DNA from 2 places in the Streptomyces macrosporus genome. Region 2 is predicted to be linked to the other one. Evidence: riboswitches for the same ligand, from Rfam matches in the RefSeq annotation. Region 2 holds a riboswitch; the other holds the start of a gene.
The links. Region 2 has a riboswitch for glycine ahead of gcvT (glycine cleavage system aminomethyltransferase GcvT). Riboswitches for the same ligand answer to the same signal wherever they lie in the genome.
Positions count from the first base shown of each region.

Region 1: linked by a shared signal. The riboswitch ahead of gcvP (aminomethyl-transferring glycine dehydrogenase) and the one ahead of gcvT (glycine cleavage system aminomethyltransferase GcvT) in region 2 are both predicted to bind glycine.

Region 1 is NZ_BAAASZ010000036.1:32,917-36,308, reverse strand. It holds gene ABD335_RS25825 (DNA polymerase IV) at 45-1,469, shown strand; gene ABD335_RS25820 (PRC-barrel domain-containing protein) at 1,388-1,783, opposite strand; glycine riboswitch at 1,917-2,015, shown strand; glycine riboswitch at 2,017-2,136, shown strand; gene gcvP (aminomethyl-transferring glycine dehydrogenase) at 2,201-3,392, shown strand, end outside.
Region 2 is NZ_BAAASZ010000051.1:68,003-71,394, forward strand. It holds gene ABD335_RS27920 (hypothetical protein) at 1-169, opposite strand, end outside; gene ABD335_RS27925 (enhanced serine sensitivity protein SseB) at 274-1,044, opposite strand; gene ABD335_RS27930 (AAA family ATPase) at 1,091-1,750, opposite strand; glycine riboswitch at 1,958-2,066, shown strand; glycine riboswitch at 2,067-2,184, shown strand; gene gcvT (glycine cleavage system aminomethyltransferase GcvT) at 2,243-3,358, shown strand.

The sequences.
Region 1 (3,392 bases), on a different contig from region 2:
GACGGCCGTCGCGGTTGTCAGAGGCGTGGGGCAGCATCGCAGGTGTGAGAGGGGCACCGACGATCCTGCACCTGGACATGGACGCGTTCTACGCCGCCGTGGAGCAGGCGGCCAAGCCCAGCCTGCGCGGGAAGCCCGTGATCGTCGGCGGCCTCGGCCCGCGCGGGGTGGTCGCCACCGCCTCCTACGAGGCCCGTCCCTTCGGAGTGCACTCGGCGATGCCGATGGCGCAGGCCCGGCGGCTGTGCCCGAACGCCGCCTACCTCACGCCCCGCTTCGGCCTCTACCGCCAGGTGAGCGACGTGGTGATGGGCCTGCTGCGCGCGCTGTCGCCGCTGGTGGAGCCGCTGAGCTTGGACGAGGCGTTCGTGGACCTCCAGGCGGGCGGCTCGAGGGTGGCGTCGGCGCGGGAGGCCCGCGCCGTCGGCGAACGGCTGCGCCGGGACATCCGGGCCGCCACCGGGCTCAGCGGCTCGGTCGGACTGGCCGGCTCGAAGATGCTCGCCAAGATCGCTTCGGAACAGGCCAAGCCCGACGGACTGGTGGTGATCCGGCCCGGCACCGAACGCGCCCTGCTGGCCCCGATGCCGGTGCGCACGCTGCCCGGGGTGGGCCCCGCCACCGAGCAGACGCTCCGCCGGGCGGGGGTGGCGACCGTCGGGGAGGTCGTCGAGGCCGGGGAGGCGGAACTGGTCCGTCTGCTGGGCCGGGCGCACGGCACGGCGCTCCACATGATGGCGCAGGGGATCGACGAGCGGCCGGTGGTGGCCGACCGGGACGCCAAGTCGGTCTCGGTGGAGGACACCTTCGACACCGACCTCACCGATCGCGCCCGGATCCACGCGGAGATCGCCCGGCTGGCCGACCGCTGCGTGGAACGGTTGCGGAAGGCGGGGCGCTCCGGACGCACGGTGGTGATCAAGGTGCGCAACTACGACTTCTCCACCCTCACCCGCTCCGAGACGCTGCGCGGTCCCACGGACGATCCGGCGGTCGTCAGGGAGGCCGCCGCGCGGCTGATCGAGGGGGTGGACACCACCGCCGGGGTGCGGCTGCTGGGGGTCGGGGTGAGCGGCCTGGCCGACTTCACCCAGGAGGACCTGTTCGCCCAGGCCGGCGATGCTCTCCAGGGCGACCGGCCGCCGCGGCCGGCTCCGCCCGTGGCGGTCGCCCCGGCGGCCGGGGAGGTCTCGGGGGCCGTACGTCGCTGGCTGCCCGGTCTGGACGTGCGGCACGCGCGGTACGGGCCGGGCTGGGTCCAGGGCAGCGGTCTGGGGCGGGTGACGGTGCGGTTCGAGGAACCCGGATCACCGCCGGGCCGGGTGCGCACCTTCGCGGTGGACGACCCGGAACTGGAGCCCTCCGACCCGCTTCCCCTCCGGGTCGGTCAGCCCTCCGACCCCGCGATCCGTCCGAAGGTCATCTCGTCGTCGGACAGGGACGCCTCGACGGACACGTCCAGCCCGTAGTGGCGGTAGAGCATCAGCTCCTGCTCGGGGGAGAGGTGGTGGCCCACGCCGAAGTCCGGCGCGCCCTTGACCAGGGAGCGCTCGAAGGGGACCCGCAGCGCCCCGTCCACCACCTCGCTGGGTTCCAGCGGGACGAAGGCGTCGCGGCCGAAGAGGCCGGTGCGCACCGCCGCCCACTCCGGCACGCCGGTGGCGTCGTCGAGGTACACCTCGTCGACGGTGCCGATCTTCTGCCCGTCGCGGTCGAACGCCTTGAGCCCTATCAGGTGCCGCGGATCGATGTCGGTCTGCACGGTCCCTCCAACTGCTCGCATGAAGTCGCGCTTGTTCGGAAACGAGGACTACAAACAACGAAAGGGCACATTCGGTGCATCGGCCACTCGACAACGGGACCGGAACGACACGAGGCCGGCGGCACCCGTCGCTGGTAGGCTCTGAAACGGCTGCTGACCCCGAGCGGGAGAGTCCTCCGACGGCAGACGCCGGAGGCGCCGAAGGAGCAAACCCTCCCCGGAATCTCTCAGGCACACGTACCGCGCGGGCGAGGTCACTCTGGAAAGCAGGGCGGGCGCGGACGAACGACACCGCCGCCCCTCCTCACCGACGGTGAAAACCGGACCGCGGGCGCGGACCGGTGAAGCTCTCAGGTCGAGATGACAGAGGGGGAGGCCGTTCGGGCGCCCGTGCCGTGGTGCCCCTCGCAGGTCGCACAGACCAGGAGGCCTCCGCAGATGACACACGACCGCATCTCCCTCACCGCGCTGGAGCGGGGCACGCCCTTCGAGGAACGCCACATCGGCCCCGACGCCGGCGACCGGGCCAAGATGCTCGCCCAGGTGGGTTACGGGTCGCTCGACGAGCTGACCGCCGCCGCGGTGCCCGAGGTGATCAGGAGCACCGAGGCGCTGAACCTGCCCGCGGCCCGCAGCGAGGCGGAGGTCCTCGCCGAACTGCGCTCCCTGGCCTCCCGCAACCGGGTGCTGCAGCCCATGATCGGCCTGGGCTACCACGGCACCTTCACCCCGCCGGTCATCCTGCGCAACGTCATGGAGAACCCGGCCTGGTACACCGCCTACACGCCCTACCAGCCGGAGATCTCCCAGGGGCGCCTGGAGGCGCTGCTGAACTTCCAGACCATGGTGGCGGACCTGACCGGCCTGCCCACCGCCGGCGCCTCGCTGCTGGACGAGGGCACCGCGGCGGCCGAGGCCATGGCGCTCTCCCGGCGCGTCGGCAAGGTCAAGGGCGGCGTGTTCCTGGTCGACGCCGACTGCCTGCCGCAGACCGTCGCCGTGATCGAGACCCGTGCCGAGCCCACCGGGGTCGAGGTCGTGGTCGCCGACCTGTCCGACGGCATCCCCGCCGAGATCGCCGAGCGCGGCGTCTTCGGCGTCCTGCTGCAGTACCCGGGCGCCTCGGGCGCCGTACGGGACCTGCGCCCCGTCGTCGAGCGGGCGCACGAGCTGGGCGCCGTCGTCACGGTCGCGGCCGACCTGCTCGCCCTGACCCTGCTGACCCCGCCCGGCGAGCTGGGCGCCGACATCGCGGTGGGCACCACCCAGCGCTTCGGCGTGCCGATGGGCTTCGGCGGGCCGCACGCCGGATACATGGCCGTACGGGAGGCCTACGCGCGCAACCTGCCCGGCCGGCTGGTCGGCGTCTCGGTGGACGCCGACGGCACCACGGCGTACCGCCTGGCCCTGCAGACGCGCGAGCAGCACATCCGCCGCGAGAGGGCCACCAGCAACATCTGCACCGCCCAGGTGCTGCTCGCCGTGATGGCCTCGATGTACGCCGTCTACCACGGCCCCGACGGGCTGGCCGCCATCGCCCGCCGCACCCACCGCCTCGCCGCCGTCCTGGCCGCCGGGCTGCGCGAGGGCGGCGTCGAGGTCGTGCACGACGCGTTCTTCGACACCGTCA
Region 2 (3,392 bases):
CGAGCTCGGCCAACTCCCGGTCGATCGGCTCGCCGGCGCGGGCGGCCCGCACGGCCCGTTCGACGAGCGCGCGCCGGGCGGCGGACGCCGGTCCCCGCGTCATCCTGCGCAACGCGGGCAGCAGAGCGCAGAACGCCGCGAGGGTCTCCCCGTGTGCCTCGGTCGTCACGACCCGATCATAGGACAGACGTCGCCAAGCGTGCCCGGTCGATTCCGAACGGTGATGCGAGGAAGGGGAATCGACCGAGCGACGGGCCGACTCCCGCCGCTCGCCTAGCGGTCACGCGTGTAGAAGGGCCGCACGCACTCGCGCATCCAGTCCACGACCGGGTCCTGGGCGGCGTCCAGCAGCACCATCTGCACCGGCCACCGCACCGGCTCGCGTCCCAGCGCCCGGCTCAGGGCGTCGTGCGCCGCGACCCGGGACTCGGGGTCCAGCAGGTCCAGCTCCACCCCGACGAACAGCGCGGGCGCGTCGCCCTCGACGCTGGCCAGGCCGCGGCGCGCGGTGCGCACCTGCGGCAGTCCCGCGAACTCCCCGGCCGCCGCGGCCAGGAAGTCCACCGGCTCCTCCTGCCAGTCGGGCTCGAAGAGCCTCACCCGGGCCCCGCTCGCCACGCCCGGCACCCCCGCGGCGCCGCCCTCGCGGCACAGCTCGGCCACGGCCGGCGGGGGGATGGGGGCGCCGACGGTGCCCTCGGGGTTGATCACGATGCCGACCTGCGGCGGCAGACCGCGGGCGAACTCGCGGGCGGGCGCGACGGCGAAGGGCAGGTGCGAGCCGGCGCACTGCAGGAACTGCTGCTCGGAGCTGAAGACGGGGACGTACGGCGCCCCGTCGAGCTGGATGGTCGGCAGGTCCAGGTTGGGGCTGTCGGGGCCCCCGCCCTCGGGCAGCGGCACCCACAGGCTGCTGCGCCCGAGCACCTCCAGCAACCGGGCGCCCGCTCCGGGGACGCCGACCGACGCGGCGAGGGTCTCCTCCAGCTCGTTTCCGGGCCAGCCGCCGCCGTGTCCCGGTCCGTACTGCTGCGGGATGGTCATGTCGGAACACTATCCGCATCCGGACGGCGACGGCCCGCCCGTGCCCTCACCCCGGGCGCCGCTCGAAGACGATGCCGCGCAGCGCCCCCGCCGCGGGGCGGTCCAGCAGCACCGCCGAGACGCACCCCGCGGGCAGCCGACCGGCCTCCACGTCCGCCACCAGGCGCCCCACCGCCCGCCGGTGCCGGGCGAACGCGTACGTCGACACCCCGCGCCCCCGCTCCGCCTGCCCGGACAGCGCCACCTCCGGCGGCACGTCCAGCAGCACCATGTGCAGGGCCCGCCCGCGCCTCCGGGCGTCCCGCGCCAGCCAGCGGCGCACCCAGCGCTGGGTGCCGCAGTCGTGCACCACCACGCCCGCGCCCGAGGCCAGGGCCCGCCACAGCGACAGGTAGTGCGCGACGCGGACCAGGGGACGGTAGACGACGTAGGGCAGCCGGGCGGGCAGCCGCCGCTCCCAGCGCTCCCGCACGTCCTGGGAGTCGATCCGCACCACCGTCTCGTTCGCCGCCACCACGCGCCGGATCAGGGTGGACTTTCCGCTGCCCGGCAGGCCGGAGACCACCACCCGGTCCCCGGCGGGGAAGCGCAGGACCCGCACCCCCTCGGTTCCGCGCAGGTCGCGTCCCTCCGGCCGCACGGACGCGGGCACCGCCCGGGGCGCCGGTCCGCTCCGCGCCGCACAAGCACTCTCCAGGCTGCTCACCGGTAGGCCCTCCCCGCTGTCGGCCACGTGCTTCGCGGCTCCACCCAGAGCGTGTCAAGAAGGATGACGACGGACAAGGTGGCCGGCCGCCGGGAACCTCCCGACACTCCTTTCTCTCGGCCACCGTCTTCCCATCCTCGCGCGCCCCGCCTCCCCATGGCGTGCCGGACATGCGATGATGTGCGCGTCAACTGCATACCGGCCGTTCGAGTCCGTGCGGGAGAGTTCCCGACAGCCGCCGTCGCGGCGGGTGCCGGGGCGCCGAAGGAGCAAGTCCTCCCTTGAATCTCTCAGGCCCCGATACCGCGCGGACAAGGCACATCTGAAAAGCGGGCGCCCCCTCGAGGAGGGCGTCCCACCCAAGGTGCAAGCCGTGGTCCGTCCGTCGCGGGCTCGTGGCGAACCTCTCAGGTTCCGATGACAGATGGGGAGGATGTTCATCCCCCCGCCGTTCACCGGACCGTCCACGCCACCCGCCTGGGAGCAACAGCCATGAGCGATTCCCGACGCACCCCCCTCGACGCCGTCCACCGCGCCCTCGGCGCGACCATGACCGACTTCGCCGGCTGGGAGATGCCGCTGCGCTACGGCAGCGAGCGCGACGAGCACAACGCCGTGCGCACCCGCGCCGGACTGTTCGACCTGACGCACATGGGCGAGATCACCGTCACCGGCCCGCGGGCGGGCGAACTGCTGGACCACGCCCTGGTCGGGCACCTCTCCACGGTTCCCGTGGGCCGGGCCCGCTACACCATGATCTGCGACGAGTCCGGCGGCATCCTCGACGACCTGATCGTCTACCGGCTGGGCGTCGAGGAGTACCTGGTCGTCGCCAACGCCGCCAACGCCCGGGTGGTCCTGGACGCCCTGATCGAGCGCCGCGACGGCTTCGACGCGACCGTGCGGGACGACCGCGAGGCGTACGCGCTGCTGGCCGTCCAGGGCCCGGCCTCGCCCGCCGTCCTGGCGAGGCTCACCGACGCCGACCTGGACGGGCTGAAGTACTACGCCGGGCTGCCCGGCACGGTCGCGGGCGTGGAGACGCTGATCGCCCGCACCGGCTACACCGGCGAGGACGGCTTCGAGCTGTTCGTCGCCCCCGACGACGCGGAGACGCTGTGGCGGGCGCTGACCGAGGCCGGCGCGGACGCGGGCCTGGTGCCGTGCGGGCTGGCCTGCCGCGACACGCTGCGGCTGGAGGCGGGCATGCCGCTGTACGGGCACGAGCTGACCCGCGACATCACCCCCTTCGACGCGGGCTTCGGCCGCGTGGTGAAGTTCGACAAGCCCGGCGACTTCACCGGCCGCGCCGCCCTCGAGGAGGCGGCCCGCCGGGCGGCGGGGAACCCGCCGCGGAAGCTGGTCGGCCTGGTCGCCGCCGGCCGCCGGGTGCCGCGCGCCGGGTACGCCGTGGTCACCGCCGACGGCGCGGTGATCGGCGAGGTCACCTCCGGGGCCCCCTCCCCCACCCTGGGGAAGCCGATCGCGATGGCGTACGTGGACGCCGCCCACGCCGCTCCGGGCACGGAAGGTGTGTGCGTGGACATCCGCGGTACGCATGAGCCCTACGAGGTCGTCGCGCTGCCGTTCTACCGGCGCGAGCGCTGACGGCCGCGGCGGGGCCGGGGTCCGCCGCGGCCCC